3 regions of the Mesorhizobium sp. ISC15 genome follow, and region 3 is predicted to be linked to each of the others. Evidence: riboswitches for the same ligand, from Rfam matches in the RefSeq annotation. Region 3 holds a riboswitch; each other region holds the start of a gene.
What was found. Region 3 has a riboswitch for thiamine pyrophosphate ahead of RPG13_RS33385 (MFS transporter). Riboswitches for the same ligand answer to the same signal wherever they lie in the genome.

Region 1 (5,402 bases), on a different contig from region 3:
AAAGCTGTTCCCGGCCTGCCACGCAGAGCCGGGCCTTCTGCGATCCGGCCGGATAGTAGATGCCCGCATGGATGACCTCGGAATTGCGCGAGCTGGTCCCGGTGCCGATGGCGTTCTCGGCTTCGAGGATCAGGTTGTCCAGGGCCGCGTTGCGCCATCTCTCGCGCAATCGCGAGGCCAATGACGCCGGCGCCGGCCACGATGCAGTCGACATGGTCCATGATCGGGCCACCTCAGCCTTGTTGTTGTGCTGCCGGTGAGCCGTTCGACGATCACGATCCGGCGATGCGCATAGGCGGCTCCGCGCAGGTTCTCGCGTTCTGCGACCTCGAAGCTGAAATTCAGCATGTCTGCGTCCACCCGCCAGCCCTTCGGAAAGGGCTTGACACCCTTACGAGAAACAGATGCATCCAACAGCATAATGCAAGAGGCGATACGCGCCGAAACGGCGGCAGGGCCTAGTCCCGGCATGCAGGACAGGAACCATCATGGACGCACGACCGAATTCTCCCGAAGCCCGCGACATCAGCTACCACATGCACGCCTACACCAATGCCCGCAAGCATGAGGAGGCAGGGCCGCTCGTGATCGAGAAGGGCGACGGCATCTATGTCGAGGATCTGGCCGGCAACCGCTACATCGAGGCGATGGCCGGGCTTTGGAGCGTCGCGGTCGGCTTCTCGGAGAAGCGGCTGGTCGATGCGGCGGTGCGCCAGATGTCCAAGCTGCCTTATTATCACGACTTCGGCTCCAAATCGCATTCGCCGCTGATCGATCTCGCCGAGAAGCTGGTGCAGATGGCGCCGGTGCCGATGAGCAAGGCGTATTTCACCAATTCCGGCTCCGAGGCCAACGACACGGCCATGAAGATGATCTGGTACCGGTCGAATGCGCTCGGCCAGCCGGCACGCAAGAAGATCATCAGCCGCATTCGCGGCTATCACGGCGTCACCATCGCCTCGGCAAGCCTGACCGGCCTGCCCAACAATCACATTTCCTTCGACCTGCCGATCGCCAATGTGCTGCACACGTCGACACCGCACCATTGGCGCGAGGCGCTGCCAGGCGAGAGCGAAGAGCAGTTTTCGAGCCGGCTTGCCGACGACTTGGAAAAGCTGATCCTGGCCGAGGGCCCGGAAACCATCGCCGCCTTCTTCGGCGAGCCGATCATGGGCGCCGGCGGCGTCATCGTTCCCCCGGCCGGCTACTGGGAGAAGATACAGGCGGTCCTGTCGAAGTACGACATCCTGATCGTCGCCGACGAGGTCATCTGCGGTTTTGGCCGAACCGGCGAGATGTTCGGTTCGCAGACCTTCGGCATCAGGCCTGACATCATGGTGCTGTCGAAGCAGATCTCTTCCTCCTACCTGCCGATCTCGGCCCTGCTGATCAACGAGAAAATGTTCGAGCCGATTGCCGACGAAAGCAATCGGATCGGCACCTTCGGTCATGGCTTCACCGGCGGCGGCCATCCCGTCGCGGCGGCGGTCGCGCTCGAGAACCTGAAGCTGATCGAGGAGCGCGACCTTGTCGGCAATGCGCGCACGGTCGGCGCGCATATGCAGAAACGGCTGCGCAACCTCGCTTCGCACCCGCTTGTCGGCGAGGTGCGTGGCGTCGGCCTGATCGCGGCGGTCGAACTGGTCGGCGATAAGGTGACCAAGACGCCGTGGGAGACGGCCGGCGCGCTGGGCGGGCTTGTCAACGGCTTCATGCAGCAGAACGGCGTCATCTCGCGCAACATGGGCGACGCGCTGGCCTTCTGCCCGCCGCTGATCATCGCAGAGCCCCAGGTCGATCAGATGATCGACGCGTTTGAAAGATCGCTCGAAGCCGCGGTCAAGCAGGTCGGATCACAGAGCTGATCAGGTCGTCCAAAGCCAGAGCTGAATGGGCCTTGGTGATTGGCGAAGCCGAAGCGGTATCCAATCTCCCCCCTTGCGGGGGAGATGTCCGGTAGGACAGAGGGGGTGTGAAGGATCGCCAACTTTCGACTTCAGCCTTGCCAACCCGAATCAGCTTGAGGGCGCGGCTGCGATCGATTGACAGGTCGGAGGGAAGCACCCCCTCTGCCTGCCGGCATCTCCCCCGCAAGGGGGGAGATCGGCAGCTTCGGCGGCGCCGCCAAGCTCGGTAATTGGTCTGAAGCGATTGCTGGGAACGATTGCCCTGGGCCACACTTGAACATCCGTTGCGCGGGTGCTACGTCGCCCATATCGACAGGGGCGCTCCGTATTGCCGGGGCTGAGATGGTGGGTGCAAGCCTTCGGTCCCTCAAGCTGATCTGGGTAATGCCAGCGGAGCGAGGCGACCATGTTTTCAGGTGCACAGATTTCCCTGTATCCGATGTGCGACGATTTCGTCGGCGTCATCCTTGGGGCGCTTTCGGCGCTCGATCCGTATCGACCGAATTTCCGCATCGAGACCGACGACATCTCGACGCTGATCGTCGGCCCGCCGGAACAGCTTTTCCCGGCCATGCGCGACCTCTTCGCATCGGCGGCGGCGAGTGGCTTGCATTGCGTGTTGTCGGCGACGGTGTCGCGCGGCTGTCCGGGCGAGCCTGACGATCCGATCTGCACACCGATTTCCGGCAGCAGCCACGAGCTGTCCCTGGCCGAGCGCATCGGCGCGGCGCGGGCGCATGTCGATGGTGCGAAAAAACTCGGACAAGAGGTCGCCGCGCAGTTCTCGCTCTATCCGCTCGGCGAGGGCCATCACATGGATGAGATCTACGGCTGCATCGACTTCCTCAAGATTTCGGGCGTCTTCGACAGGTCGAAGAATTTCTGCACGAAGCTGAGAGGCGATGCCGGACCGGTGTTCGCGACGCTGTCGGAAGCCTTCCTTCGTTTCGGCGCGCCGCAAGGCCATGTCGCGCTCGATCTCACCGTGTCGGCGAACAGCCCGAGTCCTTGTTAGTGTTGGCTATCAACGGGTCGCTGCGAGATCCGAAATGGCGTCTGGAACGACCACCAGCTTGCCGACGAAATCCTTGGCGATGAAATCCGCTTGGGCGCGGTGGAAATCGGAGAGCCTGTAGACGCCGCCGACCAGCGGCCGGATCTTCTTGTCTTCGATGTAGCGAACAATACGGCGGAAGTCGTGCCGCGTGCCCTGGCTCGAGCCGTGCAACTGCAACTGCTTGAGATACATGGTGCGCAGATCGAGCTGCACGACCGGGCCGGCAATTGCGCCGGCTGTGGTGTAGCGGCCTTCGGGCCTGAGGATGCGCAGCAGATCGTTGAAGATCGCGCCGCCGACCAGATCGGCAACCACGTCGATCGGCTGGCCGCCGGTTGCCTCATTTACCGCAGCCGGCAGGTCGGCCACACCCCGGGTGATCACCGCCTCGGCGCCGATGTCGAGCACGGCCTGTTCCTTGCCCTTGCCGACGACTGCATAGGGGACGGCGCCGCGCGCCCGCGCCAGCTGCACGATGCCGGAGCCGACGCCGCCCGACGCGCCGGTGACCAGCACGCGCTCGCCGGCCTTCAATGCGGCACGTTCCAGCATCTGCTCGCCGGTGAGATAGGCGCAACAGAAGGTGGCGAGTTCGACATCGGTCAACTCGGTGTCGACGACATGGGCGTTCTCGGCCGGCACGGTCTGATACTCGGCATAGCCGCCGTCGCGGCCGTGGCCCATATAGTCGATGTCGGCGAGTGAATCGTCGTCGCGGTTGTAGATGGAGAAGTCGACCATCACCCGCTCGCCGATACGGTTCGGCGAGACACCATCGCCGACTGAGACGATGTGGCCGACCGTGTCGGTGCCCTGGATGCGCGGGAAGGTCAGCGTGTTGCCCTGACGCCGCCAGGTCGATACGGCGGCAGCATCTTCCTCCGTGCCATAGGCGCCCTGTCGCACCCAGACATCGGTGTTGTTCATGCCGCAAGCGGTGACCTTGATCAGCACTTCGTCAGGGGCGGGCGACGGCACTTTCACGTCGGTGCGGTAGACGAGCTTTTCCGGTCCGCCGTGACCAGTCAGCTGCACGGCGGCCATGGTGGCGGGGAGGGTTTTGGTCATGGCGTTCATGTCAGTTTTCAGATGTTGGCAAACACGCTCTTCACCGCATCCGCCGTCTTCGACACGACGATGTCGGCCTCTTCGCGCGTCAGGCAGAGCGGCGGCGCGAAGCCGAGAATGTCGCCTTGCGGCATGGCGCGGCCGATGACGCCGCTTGCCGCAAGGGCGGTCGCGACCTGCGGCCCGATCTTCTGCGAGGCGTCGAAGAACACGCGGTCGTCCCGGTCGGCGACGAACTCGATTGCCGCCAGCATGCCGTCGCCGCGCACCTCACCGACATGTTTGTGGCCGCCGACGGCTTTCGTCAGTTCGGCGCGGAAATAGGCGCCGGTCTCGCCGGCGTTGGTCACCAGGTCCATCTCGTCGATCAGCTCGAGATTGGCGACGCCGGCGGCAACGCAGATCGGATGCGCCGAATAGGTCCAGCCATGGCCTATGCTGCCGAGCTTGTCGGAACCCTGCACCAGCACCTGCCAGACCTTGTCTGCGACGATGACGCCCGACAGCGGCGCATAGGCCGAGGTCAGGCCCTTGGCGATGGTGATCAGGTCGGGCTTGATGCCGTAATGGTCGGAGCCGAACATGGTGCCCAGCCGGCCGAAGCCGGTGACCACTTCGTCGGCGACCAGCAGCACGTCGTACTTCTTCAGCACCGCCTGGATTTTTTCCCAGTAGAGGGCGGGCGGCGGCACGATGCCGCCGGTGCCGAGGATCGGCTCGCCGATGAAGGCGGCGATCGTGTCCGGGCCCTCGGCCAGGATCATCTCTTCGAGCTTGTCGGCGCAGTGTTGGGAAAACTGCTCCTCGCTCATCGAGCGGTCGGCGCGGCGGAAATAGTAGGGCGCCTCGGTGTGCAGGATCGGCGCACGCGGCAGGTCGAAGGCGTTGTGGAACAGGTCGAGCCCGGTCAGCGAACCGGTCATGACGCCGGAGCCGTGATAGCCGCGCCAGCGCGAGATGATCTTCTTCTTCTCCGGCCGGCCGAGCACGTTGTTGTAGTACCAGATCAGCTTGATGTTGGTCTCGTTGGCGTCGGAGCCGGAGAGGCCGAAATAGACCCTCGACATCCCTTGCGGGGCGCGGTCGATGATCATCTTGGAGAGCGTGATCGACGCCTCGGTGCCGTGGCCGACATAGGCATGGTAGTAGGCGAGGTTCTTGGCTTGCGCGGCGATGGCATCCGCGATTTTCTGGCGGCCATAACCGACATTGACGCAGTAAAGCCCGGCGAAAGCATCGATGCTCTTGCGCCCATTATTGTCCCAGATGGTGACGCCTTCGCCGCCGGCGATGATGCGGGTCGGGCTCTCGCCGCGCGCGTGGGTGCCCATATGGGTCGAGGGATGGAAGAAGTGGTCGCGGTCCCAAGC
Region 2 (5,402 bases), on a different contig from region 3:
CCAGTCGATCAGCCGGAACCGGTTCCAGCCCGAAATGCCAAGCAGCAAACAGAGCCGTTCGTGGCGTTCGCTCGCCGCATCATAGCCGGGGCGAATAGCGCGGATGGCAAACGGCATCGCCATCACCGCGTTGACGGTGACGACCATGACAGGGGCGATCGCGAAGACGTCGCTGACGGTACGCAGGAGCAGAAACCAGCCGGCGCCGATGACGATGGGCGGCACGACGAGCACGAAGCCGGCGCCGGTATCGGTGGCATGCTCGAGCAGCGTCTTGGCGCCGACGCGACGCTTCAGGGCCAGTGCCCGTCGTCCCATGACGAGCGACAGCGACAGCGCCACCGAAAGCAGCGCCGCCAGCAAGGCGAGCACTGCGCTGGTCAGCGTCGCTTGCCGCACAGCGCTCTCGCCCGCCAGCCGGCCAAGATCGGCGCCAAGGCCCGACATCACCGTGGCCGCCATCGGCCCGGCGACGAACAGCAATGCCAGAACGATCAATGCTGCGTTCAGCACGGTCTCGCCGACGCTTGCCGAAAGATACCGGCGCGGTGCCACCGACAGGTTGGCATCGCCGACGGTGTTGGCGCCGAGCCGCATCAACACCAGCACCACGACGAAGGTCAGCGCGATCTGCAGCAGTGTCAGCGTCACCGCGCGGGCAGGATCGAAATCGAAACGCAGCGCCTGGTAGATAGCGACCTCCAGTGTCGTCGCGCGCGGCCCGCCGCCCAGCGTGAGCACGATGGTGAAGGATGTGATGCACAGCATAAAGACAAGCCCGGCGACGCCCGGCAGCGCCGCCCGCAGCGTCGGCCATTCGATCAGCCGGAAGGCGGGTCTGGCGCCCATGCCGAGCTGGCTCGCCAGCCGCCACTGGTCGGCCGGCACTGTCCCCAGCGCTTCAAGGAACAGCCGCGTTGCCAGCGGCAGGTTGAAGAAGACGTGGGCGACGAGGATGCCGGACAGGCCGTATATGCCCGGCCAACCCTGACCGCCAATCGCGCTGAGCAGGCCGGCGAAATAGCCGGCACGGCCATAGAGGGCCAGAATGCCGAGCGCGGCGACGATGGCCGGCAGCGCCAGCGGCACGGCGAAGAGCTGCAGGATCAGGCCGCGGCCAAAGAACCACGGATGCCGCGACAGCGCCCGCGCAACGAGCAGCGCCGGCAGGACGGACAGCAGTGTCGACAGTAGCGCTTGCCATAAGGTGAAACGGACAACGCGGAAGAGATAGGGGTCGAAGGCCGACGCGGCGCCGGACGGGTCGCGGGCGCCTTCGACGATGAGCCCGGCGAACGCTCCACCGATCAAAAGTGCTATTGCCGCAAGCGCGAGAATGCCAGCTGTGACGCGGGAATCCGATGATGGCGCGCGTTGCACGCTAGACCACCAGATTCGAGATTCTTAGCGAGGATTGCGTTCCTTCGCGCCCCCCTCTGTCCTGCCGGACATCTCCCCCACGAGGGGGGAGATTGGCAGGTTCAGCGCTCCGCTCATTCCGGCAATGTCGGAGATTGGCGAAAGCCGGCATGATGGCCGATCTCCCCCCTCGTGGGGGAGATGTCCGGCAGGACAGAGGGGGGCGCCGTAGAGTGATCATCGTCAATCAGAAGCTACTTGCTCATCACCGCCAGCCATTCGTCGACCCAGGCCTTGCGGTTGGCGGCGACCTCTTCGGGGCTGAACAGCAAGGCCTTGGTCGGCTTGACGAGCTTGTCGAAGGCTGGGTTGAGCGGCTTGTCGGTCTTGCCGGCAGGAAACATCCAGTTGGTCTCGGGAATGACGTTCTGGAATTTCGGACCGGTCATGAAGGCCAGGAACTTTTCCGCCAGCGGGTTCCTCGCACCAGTCGTGGTGATGCCGGCAACCTCGATCTGCAGGTACTCGCCCTCCTCGAAGGACGCCGCCTGATAGCGTTCGGTGTTTTCGGCGACCATGTGATAGGCCGGCGACGTGGTGTAGGACAGCACCATCGGCGCCTCGCCCTTGGTGAACAGGCCATAGGCCTCGCTCCAGCCCGGCGTCACGGTGAGCACCTTTGCCCTGAGCTTGGCCCAGGCTTCCGGCGCCTTGTCGCCATAGACCGATCTCACCCACAACAGCAGGCCGAGACCGGGCGTCGAGGTGCGCGGATCCTGGATGACGATCTTCTCATCGGCATCGCCCTCGACCAATTCCTTCAGGCTCTTCGGCGGGGTCTTCAGCTTTTCGGTGTCGTAGACGACGGCGAAATAGCCATAGTCGAACGGCACAAAAATATCGTCGCTCCAGCCGCCCGGCACCTTGACGTCCGATACCGGGCCATGCGGCGAAAACAGGCCGGTAGCCTTGGCTTCCACCGTCAGATTGGTATCGAGGCCGAGCACGATGTCGGCCTTGGTCGCGGCCCCTTCCAATCTGACGCGATTGAGCAGCGCGACGCCGTCGGCGACCGCAACGAAATCGAGAGTGCAGCCGCATTCCGCCTCGAAGGCCTTCTTGACCGCGGGGCCTGGACCCCAGTCGGCGGTGAAGCTCTCATAGGTATAGACGGTGAGTTTCTCCTGCGCGGATGCTGGCCCGGTGCCGAGAACGGACGCGGCAAGCAGCATTGCCGAAACAAGAGAGTATGAAAACGTGCGCATCGGCGCCTCCTTCGTTCACATTGAAAGGAATTGAGGCGTCGGGCTGTCCGAAACGTCTAATCCCTCCGCCGGTACAAACCGGATCAGGTTCAGCGGGTTGGCATGGTTGCCTCTCAGCTGGTCCGCGAAGATCACGTCCAGCACCCCGTTAGAGCGTTTCGACACATAGGCCCGGCCGAAGTGCTGCGCAAGCTGAAGTTTGCAGGGCATCTGGAGCGCGGCCTTCCGTTTCGCAAGCAGGGCTGGTAAGGGCCACGCATATGAGCAAATTCACCATCCTGCTTGGCGGCGATCTTATCCGCACGCCGCTGCTCGACCGCCAGGTCGAAGGCTCCCGTGTCATCGCCGCCGACGCTGGCATCGGCCATGCCCGGACGCTGGAGCTGACGCCGGAACTCTGGGTCGGCGACTTCGATTCGGTGCCGGCGGACTTGCCGGACGATCTGGCCGCCGTGCCCCGCCAGGTGTTTCCGGCAGAAAAGGACAAGACCGACGGCGAGCTGGCTATCGCCGCTGCGCTCGAACGCGGCGCGACCGGGCTCGTGCTCGCCGGCGCGTTCGGCGGCAAGCGCACCGACCACGCCTTCCTGCACCTCGCGCTCAGCATCCGGCTGGCCGAGGCAGGCATAGAGGTGCTTTTGACCAGCGGCGCCCAGGAAGGCATCCCCTTGCTTCCCGGAAAGACCGGCTTCGACTACGCCGACAGCACGCTGTTTTCGATCCTCGGCTTCTCCGACCTTTCCGGCTTGACCGTTACCGGCGCCAAATGGCCGCTGAACCACGTCGAGGTCGCGTTCGGCTCATCGCTGACCATTTCCAACGAGGTCAAGGGCCGGCTCGAAATCGCGCTGGGCAGCGGCCGCGCGCTGTTGCTCGCCCATCCTTTTCCCCTACCTGAAAGCTGACATGGCGCCGCCACTTCTCAATCTCGACGGGATAAAGCTGACTTTTGGTGGCACGCCGCTGCTCGACGGGGCGGAACTGACAGCGTCGGCGGGCGACAAGATCGCTTTGGTCGGCCGCAACGGCTCGGGCAAGTCGACGTTGCTCAAGATCGCTGCGGGATTGATCGAGCCGCAGGACGGCGAGATGTTCCGCCAGCCTTCGGCGACAGTGCGCTACCTGCCGCAAATGCCAGACATGGATGGTTTCGCCAGCGTCCGCGCCTATGTCGAGGCGGGGCTTGGACCCGCCGATGACCCCTACCGCGCCACCTATCTGATGGAGCATCTCGGCCTGTCCGGCGAGGAACGACCGAACGACCTGTCCGGCGGCGAGGCGCGGCGCGCTGCCCTTGCCCGCGTCATGGCGCCGGAGCCCGACATTCTCCTCCTCGATGAGCCGACCAACCATCTCGACCTGTCGGTCATCGAGTGGCTGGAGGAGGAGCTTGCCCGCACCTCTTCGGCGCTGATTGTCATCTCGCACGACCGCCGCTTCCTCGAGCGCGTGTCACGCGCCACCGTCTGGCTCGACCGCGGCCAGACCCGCCGTCTCGACAAGGGTTTTGGCCATTTCGAGGAATGGCGCGACACGGTGCTGGAAGAAGAAGAGCGCGAGCAGCACAAGCTCGGCCGCCAGATCGTGCGCGAGGAGCACTGGCTGCGTTATGGCGTGACGGCGCGACGCAAGCGCAACATGCGCCGGCTCGGCGAGTTGCAGACCATGCGCCAGCGCTTTCGTGGCCATCGCGGCGCCGAGGGCGCGGCGACCATGGTGGCCAGCGACGCCGCCGAATCCGGCAAGCTGGTGATCGAGGCCAAGAACATCGAGAAGAGCTTTGGCGACCTCACCGTGGTCAAGGGCTTCTCGACCCGTATTCAGCGCGGCGACCGCGTCGGCTTGGTCGGGCCGAACGGCGCCGGCAAGACGACGCTCTTGAAGATGCTGACCGGCGAATTGAAACCGGACTCAGGCACGGTGCGGCTCGGCACCAATCTGGAGATCGCCACACTCGACCAGAAGCGCGAGGCGGTCGATCCGCAAGAGACACTGGCGCAATACCTCACCGACGGACGCGGCGAGAACCTTGTCATCAATGGCGAGCAGCGCCACGTCGTCTCCTACATGAAGGATTTCCTGTTCAAACCGGAACAGGCGCGCACGCCGGTGCGTGAGCTTTCGGGCGGCGAGCGAGCGCGGCTGTTGCTGGCCCGCGTGCTGGCACGGCCGGCAAACCTTCTGGTGCTCGACGAGCCGACCAACGATCTCGACATGGAGACGCTGGAACTGCTGCAGGAGCTGGTCGCCGGTTTTGCCGGCACCGTCATCCTGGTCAGCCACGACCGCGATTTCCTCGACCGCACCGTGACCAGCCTGATCGCGCCGGACGGCGGCGGCCGCTGGATCGAATATGCCGGCGGCTATTCCGACATGCTGGCGCAGCGCGGCGGCACCAGGCTGGACGACCGCAAGGCGCGGACGAAGGCCGAGACCAGCGAAGCGACGGCGGCAGCCAGGACCGAAGCAGCTGCGCCGAAGGGCCCGGCAAAGAAACTGTCGTTCAAGCAGAAATTCGCGCTGGAATCGCTGCCCAAGAAGATCGAGGCGGTGACCGCCTCGATCTCACGGCTGGAGGACAACATCGCCGACCCGGCCTATTACGAGCGCGATCCGGCCTCGTTCCAGAAGACCATCGCCGCCCTCGACAAGGAAAGAGCCACGCTGGCCGCGCTTGAGGAGGAATGGCTGGAACTTGAAATGTTAAGGGAAGAAATGGAGGGATGAGGAGCGTTCGGCCGCGGGCCGATCGATCGACAATTATTTGTAGATTGGAGC
Region 3 (5,402 bases):
GGCGCAACCGAGGAGAAGCGCGGCCGGGCGGTCGGGCATCAGCGCAATCATCGCGGGACCGAGTACGAAACCGAGGGCATTGGCAGCGGTATAGACGCCCATGATCCGCCCGCGCCGCTCTGGCGCCGCGGCCGCGTTCAGCGCCGTTTCGGCGACGATGAACATGAGGCCTGCACCGCAGCCCAGAATCACGCGGGCCGCGAAGACCGGCCAGAAGTCCCGCAGGAAGGCCAGCGCCACGAGCGCCGCCGCCAGCAGCCCCACGCCTGCCAGCGCAGTTCGACCCGCGCCTAACCGGCGGGCGAGGCCGGGCACCAGCACCACGCCGGTCATGAGACCGAGGCCGGTCGCTGCCGTATTCAGGCCATTGAGCGCGCCTGACACGCGATCCGATAGCAAGAGACCCAGAAGCGGGTAGGTGGTGCCCATCGCGAGGCCGTAGATCGTCACGCCGAGGATCAGCGCGACGATCATCCGGGTTTGGGAGTTCTGCGGTCGGGTCATGGCATCCTCCTGGCGATGGGGTGTCCGGGAGATGCCGCGAAGTGAGCTTTCACTCAAACGATATTTTTTGCCGCAAGCGAACGCTTTTGTTATGCTGATCTCATGCGCAAACTGCCGAACCTCAACGCCACCCGCGCCTTCGAGGCCGCTGCCCGGCATGGCAGCTTCGCTGCGGCGGCGGACGAACTGGGCGTCAGCCATGCCGCCGTCAGCCGCCACGTGCGCAATCTGGAGATGGAACTGGGCGTGGAACTTTTCGAGCGTCATGCCCGCCATGTCGTGCTGACCGGCGAAGGCAGCCTCTTCGCCCGCACCGTCGCCCGGTCCTTCGCCGATCTGGCGCTCGGCGTCGGGCGTCTGAAACGCGGCACCGCCAAGGGAACAGTGGTTCTGGATGTGGAAACCGATCTGGCGGTCGTGTGGCTCATGCCGCGCCTGACGGCGCAGGCGCTGGACGCGCTGCGGCTCAACGTTGATCTCCGCTGCCGCCCGGACCCGCCGCGCAGCCTGCCAGGCGATGTCGATCTGGTGCTGACCTGGGGACCGGCGGCGCTGATCGGCTTTCGCTCCGAGCCCTTCCTTGATCTCAACGCGTTCCCGGTCGCCTCGCCCGCATTGATCGCCAAGGGCCCAGATCCGGTCTCACCAGGCTTCTACGCTGCGCACAGGCTGATCCACGAGCGCGGGCTCTACTGGTGGCGGCGCTATTGCGAAGCGGCAGGCGTCATGCTGGACGATGTCGACAACCACCTGTTCTTCAACCGCACCCATCTGTGCATCGACGCGGCGCTGCGCGGCCTTGGCATTGCCATCGGCGACCATCTCTCCTGCGGCCAGCATCTGCGCTCGGGGCGTCTTGTTCAGCTTCCCGGCCCGGTGCTGCCAGGACGGGAACAGTATCATCTGCTGACCCCTGACACGGCGCACCTGTCACGGCCCGCGCGACAAATGCGCGACTGGTTGAGGAAGGCAGCGAAGAATTGAAAGGGACTCGCTGAAAGAACCCCAGCCAACTCTGGTCTGTCTGCAAATTAGTCGTTTAGCATGGGAGCTTTCGGTGGCCGCTCGCGACCCTGTGCTGCCTTAGTTGCTGCTGCTGGAAGGTCGTTATCGAGCGCCACGGGGGCTCCTCACCGCACTGCTTTTTTCAAGCGCAAACAGCGCGCGTTTATCAGGACGGCATCACGTCCGATAGGACTGAGAATCGCCTGGGACGAGCGCCGCGAGCACAGCCGCCAACAGCCCGCACCCGGCGAAAAAAAGCATGATGGAGAACAGCGCATAGGTTGCGTTGCTCTCCGTCAGGACGGCCCCTGTGATCGAGGAAAGGGCTGCGCCACCCGCAAGGGTCATAGCGCCTGCCAAGCCGGCCGCGCTTCCAGCCAGGTTCGGCCGCACCGAAAGCGCGCCGGCATCGGCGTTCGGCATGGTCAAGCCATTGCCGATGCCGACCAGAATGCAAGGGCCGAATAGCGCAATCACATGCCTGTCATCTGCGAAAAACAGGACCAGACAAATCGCAGGGCCGGCACAGCGACGATGCGCCCCACTATCATCATGGTGGTCAGAGGGAAACGGCCGGCGTAACGTCCGGACAGGAGCTACCCAACACGAAGCCCGCTGTTATGCTGCCGATGTAAAAGCCAAGCGAGGCCGATGACACGTCGAATATTGCAGCAACAAGTGGGGCGCCAGCGAGAAACGCGTAGCCCGCACCGACCAAGAACCCCATGCACAGCGCGTAGGCCCAAAAACCGGGTGCGCGGAACAGCGCCGGATAGGCGTGGAATTGCTGGACGAGGCAAACATCACGATGCCGGCTAGGGCAAGACCCCAGAAAATCGCCCGCCAGCCCAAGGTTTCATCCACCACACCGCCAAGCGCCGGGCCGATCATCGGGGCCAGCGCCCAGATCATCGCCGCATAACTGATCCGGCTCGCCGTCTGCTCTTTGCCGGCCGTATCCCTGATAATCGCCATCGAAATTGGATGGCAGGACGTGATTGCCGCCTGGAGCAAACGGAACGCAAGAAAGGTCCAAATATCGGATGCAAAGGCGCAGCCGATCGACCCGATCGTGAACGTGGCAAGACTGACCATGACGATCGGCCGACGCCCGAACCGATCGGATAGCGGACCCATGATCAGTTCCAATGCGACGGCCACTATCGCGTAACCGGCTAACGACAGGCTCACGAGAGCATAATCGGCGCGGAAATCCTGCGCGATATTCGCCAGTGATGGCAGAAAGACGTTCAACGGCAGCACCGAAAGGGCGCATAGGTGGGTCAACGTCGAAAGTTTAGGCGTGAGCGCTGAATGCCGGGCCGTGGTCGTTGATTTTTCGGGTGTCATTGCGGCCACTTGTTTGAGGCCGGCAAAGGAGAGAGGCGTCAGACCCGTCCCTTCGCCGGCATGATCCGGATCAGGTTCAAAGGGTCACTGTGCTGCCTTCGGCCAACAGTATCTCAGCCCCTTGACGGGGCACCCCTCGGTATCTGCGAAGTTATCTCAACCTTGAATAACAAGCACGCCTTATTTGGCCGGGGCGCTGATGGCCAACGACCGCTTTTTCGTCGCAAATATCCCGAAACCTTCGACACGGTTTTGCGACTGCGACAAAAGGTCCGCTTTGCGGGCTTAGCCGCGAGGTGGCGCCTGGCGTCTTGACACAGCCGCCGTATCAAGAACCCAGGCCGGGTGGCACCTCTGGCAGGCTGATGAAAACAAGTCACTTGAAGGAGTTCGCCATGCGCAAGATCGCCATGGATTCTCACGCCCTTATTTCAGCACTGCCGCTCGCCTGCCCGACTCGGCCGGGGTCAGCCTTCACCGCCAAACTGATTGGCGCGGCGACGTTCCTATCGGGTCAGGCGAAGCTTCTCGAAGGTGCCGCTCATCTCGTTGCCCTGGCCCGGTCGATCGCCCTCTCAGTCTCGCGATTGGCGGAGTTGCTCTTGAGGCGCGAGCCGGCGAGCTCGAGGAGCGCGTAGGCTATCTCGTCCTCGGTCCAGCCGGATTCCGCTGCCCGCTCAGCCAATTGCTGAAAGGCCGGTTCCAAGGCGAGCTGGCATTGAAGACCGCGATCTGGATGGTCGACCGGGCAGCTTGGTTCCACGATCGCAACGCGTGATCGCTTCATTGCAGGCCATGGGCTCTCGCCCCTCTCCTTTTGCCACACGAGGCGCGCCAGCTCACGTGTCGTTGGTGCGCGCCACGGCAACCGCTTCATCTTGTCAACCAGCCGCTCCAGCGATCCGGCGCGCTCCAGCTCCGCAAAGAAATGGTGCGGCGTGACGCTACCGAGCCGGTGCATCTCGGCCAGGTTCCACACATACGGATAGTCGACCATGAAATCGGATCGAGGCGAGGCCTTGGACGATTCAGCCTTGGTCAGGATGCCGCCGCCCACAAGCCGATCAGCCTTGTCGATGATTTGGCGCACCCTCGATTTCGACAGGCCATGTTCCTGCGCCAGGTCGGCGAAACTCTTGCCCTTCAGAAAGCCTTCGACCAGGGCGACATTCCTATGGACGGTCGGGCTAAACGCCCAACAGGCGCGCAGTTTTTCCAGTATCATTCCGTTCGTTCATCCGGTTGTTCGCCCCCCTTGCAAACCCTACCCGGCCAAATCGGCGCTTGGAAGACCCACCAGACTCACGTCATGGCCTCGGGAAAGTACCCGGCCGACGGCCATGTGAATACGAAAGATGCTGGCGATCACCATGATCGTTGGTGACCGCTGACCTCGCGAATGTCGGGTTCGACGGCACACCGGGAGCTCTCGGCAACGTTGAATATTCCGTTTGTAGATGGTTGTTTTCGTCGTCGAGGCTGGATCCATCAGGATCGGTGTCGACGATTCTATATTTGAGGAACCCAAATTCGTTTGACTCGCGCAATTCGCTGTCCGGCGTATCATCGCAAGCGCGGGATTGCGACATCCTGCGAAGTGCCCGCGTTGCTGGAATGGAATTTGCGGAAGTAAAAAGGCCCCGGCGCTGGGTCGGCGCGCCGGGGCCTTCAGGCATGTACGAGCTACCACAATGTCCAGTTATGATCGTGCGCTATTATAAATGAACAAACCGGTGAATGATCGCTATCCGGAGGTGCAGGCGGGCGAGATGGTGGGGCGGTGAGGGACCTGTACCGCAGCAGCGACCCGAGCCATGCGCCACGCTGCAGGACCTCGATTTCGGGCCAAGCCTCGAGCCAGCAACTCGCCTTGCTTCTCGGAAATCATAAGGCTTTGTGGGGCGGTTAAGCCGCGCGATATGGCCGCGGCGATACGAAGTTTACCCTGTTCAGACGGTCAGGCTGCCTTCGCCGCCGGCTTAGCTGCCTTGACATGGGTTATACTGCGGCGACCGTCGACGCCGACCGGAACGTCACCGTCAACCGTAGCGCGACGCACAACCCGGTGCTGGTCGCCATAGTCGTTGACCGCATAATGCTGGGTAGCACGGTTGTCCCAGATAGCGACGTCGCCTACTTGCCAGCGCCACCGCACGGTATTTTCCGGGGCAGTGACGTAGGACTGGAACACCTCATGGAGCTTGGCGGAATCGCTCTTGGAAAGGCCGACGAGGCGCTGCACGAAATTGCCGAGCAGCAGCGACTTCTCCCCGGTTTCCGGATGGACGCGCACGACCGGATGCTCGGTCTCGTAGATCGTCGATGTGAAGATTTCCTCGAAGTGCTTCTTCTCTTCGGCTGTGGCGCGCGGGCGCACGGCTGTGTAGTCGTAGGCATTGCTATGAATAGCCCACAGATTGTCCGCCAATATTTTGAGCGGCGCCGGCAGATTCTCGTACGCGGCGTGCGTGTTGGACCAGATCGTGTCGCCCCCCGTCGCCGGAATGACGACGCCACGTAGGACCGAGAATTTCGGATAGGCA

Region 1: another riboswitch for thiamine pyrophosphate. It lies ahead of RPG13_RS27000 (YkoF family thiamine/hydroxymethylpyrimidine-binding protein); the one in region 3 lies ahead of RPG13_RS33385 (MFS transporter).
Region 2: another riboswitch for thiamine pyrophosphate. It lies ahead of thiB (thiamine ABC transporter substrate binding subunit); the one in region 3 lies ahead of RPG13_RS33385 (MFS transporter).

The regions. Positions count from the first base shown of each region.
Region 1 covers NZ_JAVSPX010000001.1:5,591,619-5,597,020, reverse strand. Annotated here, with positions in the region: gene RPG13_RS27010 (NAD(P)/FAD-dependent oxidoreductase) at 1-214, opposite strand, end outside; gene RPG13_RS27005 (aspartate aminotransferase family protein) at 489-1,865, shown strand; TPP riboswitch at 2,212-2,323, shown strand; gene RPG13_RS27000 (YkoF family thiamine/hydroxymethylpyrimidine-binding protein) at 2,314-2,922, shown strand; gene RPG13_RS26995 (alcohol dehydrogenase family protein) at 2,932-4,041, opposite strand; gene RPG13_RS26990 (aspartate aminotransferase family protein) at 4,050-5,402, opposite strand, start outside.
Region 2 covers NZ_JAVSPX010000001.1:694,957-700,358, forward strand. Annotated here, with positions in the region: gene thiP (thiamine/thiamine pyrophosphate ABC transporter permease) at 1-1,380, opposite strand, end outside; gene thiB (thiamine ABC transporter substrate binding subunit) at 1,614-2,624, opposite strand; TPP riboswitch at 2,668-2,782, opposite strand; gene RPG13_RS03505 (thiamine diphosphokinase) at 2,885-3,529, shown strand; gene RPG13_RS03510 (ABC-F family ATP-binding cassette domain-containing protein) at 3,531-5,351, shown strand.
Region 3 covers NZ_JAVSPX010000002.1:108,530-113,931, forward strand. Annotated here, with positions in the region: gene RPG13_RS33375 (MFS transporter) at 1-504, opposite strand, end outside; gene RPG13_RS33380 (LysR substrate-binding domain-containing protein) at 607-1,488, shown strand; partial or broken gene RPG13_RS33385 (MFS transporter) at 1,687-2,859, opposite strand; TPP riboswitch at 2,890-3,006, opposite strand; gene RPG13_RS33390 (hypothetical protein) at 3,401-4,084, opposite strand; gene RPG13_RS33395 (TauD/TfdA dioxygenase family protein) at 4,817-5,402, opposite strand, start outside.